DNA from 2 places in the Micromonospora sp. NPDC047812 genome. Region 2 is predicted to be linked to the other one. Evidence: riboswitches for the same ligand, from Rfam matches in the RefSeq annotation. Region 2 holds a riboswitch; the other holds the start of a gene.
The links. A riboswitch is a leader RNA that binds a small molecule or an ion and turns the genes downstream of it on or off. The one in region 2 is predicted to bind glycine.
Positions count from the first base shown of each region.

Region 1: it holds a riboswitch for glycine, as region 2 does, so the genes downstream of both, gcvT (glycine cleavage system aminomethyltransferase GcvT) here and gcvP (aminomethyl-transferring glycine dehydrogenase) in region 2, are expected to answer to the same signal.

Region 1 is NZ_JBEYRY010000017.1:34,106-37,510, reverse strand. Features, by position in the region: gene glyA (serine hydroxymethyltransferase) at 1-54, opposite strand, end outside; gene gcvH (glycine cleavage system protein GcvH) at 51-443, opposite strand; gene gcvT (glycine cleavage system aminomethyltransferase GcvT) at 478-1,605, opposite strand; glycine riboswitch at 1,744-1,836, opposite strand; gene AB0883_RS29940 (collagenase) at 2,444-3,405, shown strand, end outside.
Region 2 is NZ_JBEYRY010000007.1:26,908-30,312, forward strand. Features, by position in the region: gene AB0883_RS23645 (NAD(P)H-binding protein) at 1-305, opposite strand, end outside; gene AB0883_RS23650 (NAD-dependent protein deacetylase) at 422-1,276, shown strand; glycine riboswitch at 1,384-1,482, shown strand; gene gcvP (aminomethyl-transferring glycine dehydrogenase) at 1,557-3,405, shown strand, end outside.

The DNA.
Region 1 (3,405 bases), on a different contig from region 2:
CGCCTCGGCGATCTCCGGGTCGACGTCGACCAGTTCACGGTCGAGCAGGCTCATGCCGCACCCGCCCCGTCGGCGGCGGCCAGGTAGGCGCGGTACTCGTCGGCCGTCATCAGCGCCGGCGCGTCGGTCAGCCGCACGCGCACCAGCCAGCCCGCCCCGTACGGGTCCGTGCCGATCAGGCCCGGGTCGGCGACGACCGCCTCGTTGGTGGCGACGATCTCGCCGCTCACCGGCATGTACAGCTCGGCCACCGACTTGGTGGACTCCACCTCGCCGCAGACCTCGCCCACGCTCAGGTGGGTGCCCAGCTCGGGCAGTTCGGCGTAGATGACGTCGCCGAGGGCGGCGGCGGCGAACGCGGTGATGCCCACGGCCGCCGGTTCGGCCGTGTCGTCGATCCATTCGTGGTTGCGGCTGTAGCGCAGACGCGCGGGTACGTCCATGGTCGTCACTCCTGGGGGGATGGGTCGGTTCGCGTCAGCGCGGACGGCGGTAGAACGGCAGCGGGCTGGTCCGCACCGGCTCGGTGTCTCCTCGGACGACGACGCCCAGCCGGGACCGGGCCTCGATCGCGTCGGCGTGGACGTGAGCCATCGCGACGGGCCGGTCGAGCACCGGTGACAGCGCGCCGCTGGTGACCACGCCGACGCGTCGCGCCGGTACGCCGTCTGCCAGCGTGACCACCGGATGGCCGGTCCTCGGCACGCGTCGCCCAGTTCCGGTCAGTCCCACGAGGACGGTGGCGGCCCCGGCGTCCCGGCGTTCGGCCAACGCGGCCCGGCCGACGAAGTCGCCCGGCTTGGTGAAGGACACCACCCGTCCCAGGCCCGCCTCGAAGGGGGTGACGCCCCGGTGCAGCTCGCACCCGTACAGCGGCATCCCGGCCTCGATGCGCAGCGTGTCCCGGCAGGCGAGCCCGGCCGGCGTCAGCCCGTGCCCGGCGCCGGCGGCGAGCAGCGCGCGCCAGACGTCCTCCGCGTCCGGGGCCCGGAGGAAGAACTCGAACCCGTCCTCGCCGGTGTATCCGGTACGGGCGACGATCGCCGGCCGTCCATCGACGTCCACGGCGGTGGCGGTGTAGTAGCGGAGTCGGGTCGGCTCCGCGCCGACCACGGCCCGCACCGTGTCGGCGGCACGTGGGCCCTGCACGGCGATGATGGCCCGCTCGGCGGTGTGGTCGGCGACGGTCGCCGCATGTCCGGCGCAGCGTAGGTGCAACGCGGCCAGCGCGGTGCGGGTGTTGACGGCGTTGGTCACCAGCAGGTACCGGTCGGCGGCGAGCCGGTAGGCGACCAGGTCGTCGAGCACGCCGCCGGTCTCGTCGCAGAGCATGGTGTACCGGGCGCCGCCGACCGGCACCGCCGACAGGTGCCCGACCAGAGCGTGGTCCAGCGCCGCCGCGGCGTGCGGCCCGGACACCTCGAGCTGCCCCATGTGGCTGAGGTCGAAGAGGCCGGCACGTTCGCGTACGGCGCGGTGCTCGGCGGTCTCGCTGCCGTAGCGCAGCGGCATCGACCAGCCGGCGAAGCCGGTGAACCGGGCGCCGAGTTCGACGTGCACGGCGTGCAGGGGTGGGTGGAGCAGGGTCGTCGGACCTTGATGCACGGAGGCCTCCCTCGTCCCGACGCGGTCGCGTCGTACGGTCGGTTGCCTCCCGCTCTGTCATCGACCTGAGAGCTTCACCGCCGGTCGGCGGCTTGCACCGTGGGTGAGACGACTGATCGTCTGCTTTCCAGAGTTCGCCTCACCCGAGCGGTAACGGGGCCTGAGAGTTTCTTGGGAGTTTGCTCCTTCGGCGCCCCGACGGACGGTCGGGGTCTCTCCCGCGCGGGTTCGAACGGCGTCTATGTAATTGTGGGTTGCCCGCCGACCGTAGGCGACCGGTCGAGCGGCTGTCAACGGCAACGCAGCGTAGTCGGATCATCACGCGTATCGATCGTCAACGATTTCTTTACACGATGTGTGATGTGTGCCATTGTACTGGCCACCTACCGCGCGGACCCCCACCCGATCGACGGGAATCGACGCCGCAGCCACTCCACACCCCCCACCACCTGCCGGCCAGCGGGCCGGACCACGAACGCCAGGAGGCGACCCGTGAGAACCACGAGAACACGAAACCGACGCGGCTGGCCCGCCGTCCCGCTCGCACTGGCGCTGGCGCTCGGGCTGACCCCGATGGCCTCCTCCGGCGCCACCGCCCAGGCCGACCGGCGCCGCCCCGAGCGACGCCGGCCTCGGCTCCGGCGCCGGTGACGCCCACGTCCGGCGGGCGCCGCTGCCGCTGAGCGAGCGGGCCCCGCTTCCCTCGTCCCGTGAGGAGCTGCGCCGCGACTACGACCGGCCCGACGGCGGGGTGCGGCGCAACGCCCCGTCGACGCGCGGGGCGGCTGCCGCGCCCTGCGCGGTCGGCGACTTCACGAGCCGGACCGGCAGCGCCCTGGTGCAGCAGATCAGGGCGTCCACCACCGACTGCGTGAAGACCCTGTTCAGCCTCTCCGGAAGCGACGCCTCCCAGGCCTTCCGCGAGGCGCAGATGACCAGCGTGGCGTACGGGCTGCGGGACAACGCCGCCTCCTACGACGGCACCAACGGCACGGGTACCGCCCAACTCGTGCTGTACCTGCGGGCCGGGTACTACGTGCAGTGGAACCACCCCTCCACCGTGGGCCCGTACGGCCCCGGCCTGCGCACCGCCATCCGCGCCGGGCTGGACACGTTCTTCGCCAACAGCCGCTCCGGCGACGTCAACGACGTCAACGGCGAGGTGCTGGCCGAGGCGGTCACGCTCATCGACAGCGCGGAGGAGAACGCCCGCTACCTGTACGTGGTGAAGCGGCTGCTGACCGGCTACGACAGCTCGTACGACTCGTCGTGGTGGATGCTCACCGCCGTCAACAACGTTTACACCGTGCTGTTCCGGGGCCACCAGGTGCCCGAGTTCGTCAGCGCCGTCACCGCCGATCCGAGCGTGCTGGACACGCTGTACGCCTTCGCCACCGGCAAACGGGCCCTGCTCGGCACCGACCGGGGATACCTGGTCGCCAACGCCGGCCGCGAACTGGGCCGCTTCCTCCAGCACACCGCCCTGCGCTCGAAGGTGCGGCCGCTGGCCCGGGGCCTGCTCGGCCTGAGCGCGATGACCGGCTCCACCGCCACCCTGTGGGTCGGCGTCGCGGAGATGACCGACTACTACGACAAGGCGAACTGCGCCTACTACGACACCTGCGACCTCCAGGCGCGGCTGGCGGCGGCGATCCTGCCGGTCACCTTCACCTGCGGCAGCACCATCCGCGTCCGCGCCCAGCAGATGACCTCCGCCCAGCTCGACTGGGCGTGCGCGAGCATGCGCAACCAGGACGCCTACTTCCACTCCGTCGCGGCGGACACGGGACCGGTCGCCGA
Region 2 (3,405 bases):
CGTTGCGCGGCGTCGGCGAGCAGGGCGGCGCCGGCCCGGTCGACGGTGTCCTTGCGGGCGGCGCCGCTGCCGGGGCCGGCGCCGGCGGCGAAGAGGACGGCGTCGGCGCCCCGCAGGTGCGCGGCGAGTTCGTCGACGCCGACGTGTTCGAGGTCGGCCACGACGGGCTGGGCGCCGGCGGCCCGCAGCGCGGCGGCGTGGTCGGGGTTGCGGATCAGGCCGACGGCGGTGTCGCCGCGTCCGGCGAGTTCGCGGTGGGTCAGCTGGGCGATCTTGCCGTGTCCTCCGGCGATGACGACGCGCATACCGCCAACCTAGCCGCCGTCCCGCCACGGCGTGGCCGGTCGACGGGGGCCGGGTCGGGACGACGTCGGGGCCCGGGTGTTCGCCGGCGGGTGGTTGCCTGAGGCAGCATGGACGGGTGACGGAGACGGTCGACGCGCTGGCCGGCCTGGTGGCCGGTGGTGGTGTCGTGGTGTTGAGCGGGGCGGGGCTGTCCACCGAGTCGGGCATCCCGGACTACCGGGGGCCCAGTGGCGCGGCGCGGCGGCACACCCCGATGACGTACCAGGCGTTCACGCGTGACGCGCAGGCGCGGCGGCGCTACTGGGCGCGCAGCCATCTGGGGTGGCGCACGATCGCGCGGGCGGCCCCGAACGAGGGGCACCGGGCGGTGGCGCGGCTGCAACGCGGCGGGCTCATCGAGGGGATCATCACGCAGAACGTGGACGGGCTGCACACCGCCGCGGGCAGCCCGCGGGTGGTGGAGCTGCACGGCCGCCTCGACGAGGTGGTGTGCCTGGACTGCGGCAACCAGACCTCGCGGGAGGAGTTGGACCGGCGGCTGCGGGAGGCGAACCCGGACTTCGACGCGCGGGTCGCGGCGGTCAACCCGGACGGTGACGTGGATCTCGCCGACGATGAGGTGGCCCGCTTCCGTACGGTCGACTGCACGTTCTGTCGTGGCGGCATGCTGAAGCCGGACGTGGTGTTCTTCGGGGAGACGGTGCCGGCGGCCCGGGTGGCCCGCTGTTTCGCGCTGGTGGCGCGGGCGCGGCTGCTGCTGGTGCTGGGCTCGTCGTTGACGGTGATGTCGGGTCGCCGGTTCGTGGTGCGCGCGGCGAAGCTGGGCGTTCCGGTGGTGATCGTCAACCAGGGGCCGACGCGGGGCGACGGGTATGCGGCGTTGACCGTCGACGCGCCGCTGGGTCGGGTGCTGCCGGCGTTGGCCGACCGGACGGCCGCCGCCGCGGGGCTGACGGGAGTCGGCCGGTAGGGGTTTTGGCGGGGTACGGGCCTGGTGGGTGATCCACCGTCGCCCGCGCTCCCGGGGGTACGACCTCCGGTGGGCGATCCGGCGCTGGTAGCGTTGACCATGCCGGCAGCACCCACGTGGGAGAGACCGCCCAGCAGCACCTCGGGCGGCGCCGAAGGGGCAAATCCTCCCCGGAACCTCTCAGGCAAAAGGACCTCGTGGGCAGGCACTGTGGAGCGCCTCGCGGGCGCGACAGAGGGGGAGGCCGACCTGTCGACCTCGCCCCCCGGGAGCGCCGCCCATGACCGTAGAGCAGTTCGCCGCCCGCCACATCGGCCCCGATCCGGACGACGAGCGCCGGATGTTGGAGGCCGTCGGTTACGGCTCGGTCGAAGAGCTGATGGACGCGGCGATTCCCGAGGTGATCCGCTGGCACGGCACCCTGGACCTGCCGGAGCCGGCCAGCGAGCACGACGCCCTCGCCGAGCTGCGGGCCCTGGCGGCCCGCAACACGGTCGTGGTGTCGATGATCGGTCTGGGCTACCACGGCACGCACACCCCGGCGGTGATCCGCCGCAACGTGCTGGAGGACCCGGCCTGGTACACGGCGTACACGCCGTACCAGCCGGAGATCAGCCAGGGGCGGTTGGAGGCGCTGCTGAACTTCCAGACCATGGTCACCGACCTGACCGGGCTGGCCACGGCGAACGCGTCGATGCTCGACGAGGGCACCGCCGCGGCCGAGGCGATGACGCTCGCGCGCCGGGCGTCGAAGAGCAGGAGCCCGGTGTACGTGGTCGACGCCGACACCCTGCCGCAGACCATCGCGGTGATCACCAGCCGGGCTGAGCCCCTCGGCATCGACGTGCGGATCGTCGACACCGAGCGCGACGAGTTGCCGGCGGAGTTCTTCGGGCTGCACCTGCAGTACCCGGGGGCGTCCGGGGCGGTGCGTGACCAGGCGGGTCTGGTCGAGGCCGCGCACGCCGTCGGGGCGTTGGTCACCGTGGCGGCGGACCTGCTGGCCCTGACGCTGCTGCGTGCGCCGGGGGAGATCGGCGCCGACATCGCCGCCGGCACCACCCAGCGTTTCGGCGTGCCGATGGGCTTCGGTGGGCCGCACGCCGGCTACCTGGCGGTACGGGCGGGGCTGGAGCGGATGCTTCCCGGCCGGCTGGTGGGGGTGTCGCGCGACGCGGACGGCAACCCGGCGTACCGGTTGGCGTTGCAGACCCGGGAGCAGCACATCCGGCGGGAGAAGGCGACCAGCAACATCTGCACCGCGCAGGTGCTGCTGGCGGTGATGGCCGGCATGTACGCCGTCTACCACGGTCCGGACGGGCTGCGGGGGATCGCCCGCCGCACGCACGACATGGCGGTGCGGTTGGCGGCGGCGCTGCGGGGTGTGGACGGCGTCGAGGTGGTGCACGAGGCGTTCTTCGACACCGTCCTGGTGCGGGTGCCCGGCGGCGCCGAGGCGGTCGTCGCCGACGCCGCCGCCCGGGGCGTGAACCTGCGGCTGGTCGACGCCGACCACGTGGGGGTGTCCTGCGACGAGACGACCACCGTCGCGCACCTGCGGAAGGTGTGCGACGCGTTCGGGACCACCGTCGCCGGTGGGCCGGTGGCCGTGGCGGACGCGCCGGTCGAGGGCGCGTTGCCGGCGGCGCTGGCCCGTACGTCGGACTTCCTCACCCACGCGGTGTTCCGCAGTCACCACTCGGAGACGGCGATGCTGCGCTACCTGCGGCGGCTGTCGGACTTCGACTACGCCCTGGACCGGGGCATGATCCCGCTCGGGTCGTGCACGATGAAGCTCAACGCCACCACCGAGATGGAGCCGGTGAGCTGGCCGGAGTTCGCCCACATCCACCCGTTGGCGCCCGACGCGCAGACCGCCGGCTACCGGGAGATGATCTCCCAGTTGGAGGGGTGGCTGGCGGAGGTGACCGGTTACGACGCGGTCAGCGTGCAGCCCAACGCCGGTTCGCAGGGTGAGCTGGCGGGTCTGCTGGCGATCCGGGCGTACCACCGGCAGCGGGGCGAGGCGCACCGGGACGTGTGTCTGATCCCGTCGTCGGCGCACGGCACCAACGCGGCCAGCGCGGTGATGGCCGGCATGCGGGTCGTCGTGGTGGGTTGCGACGACG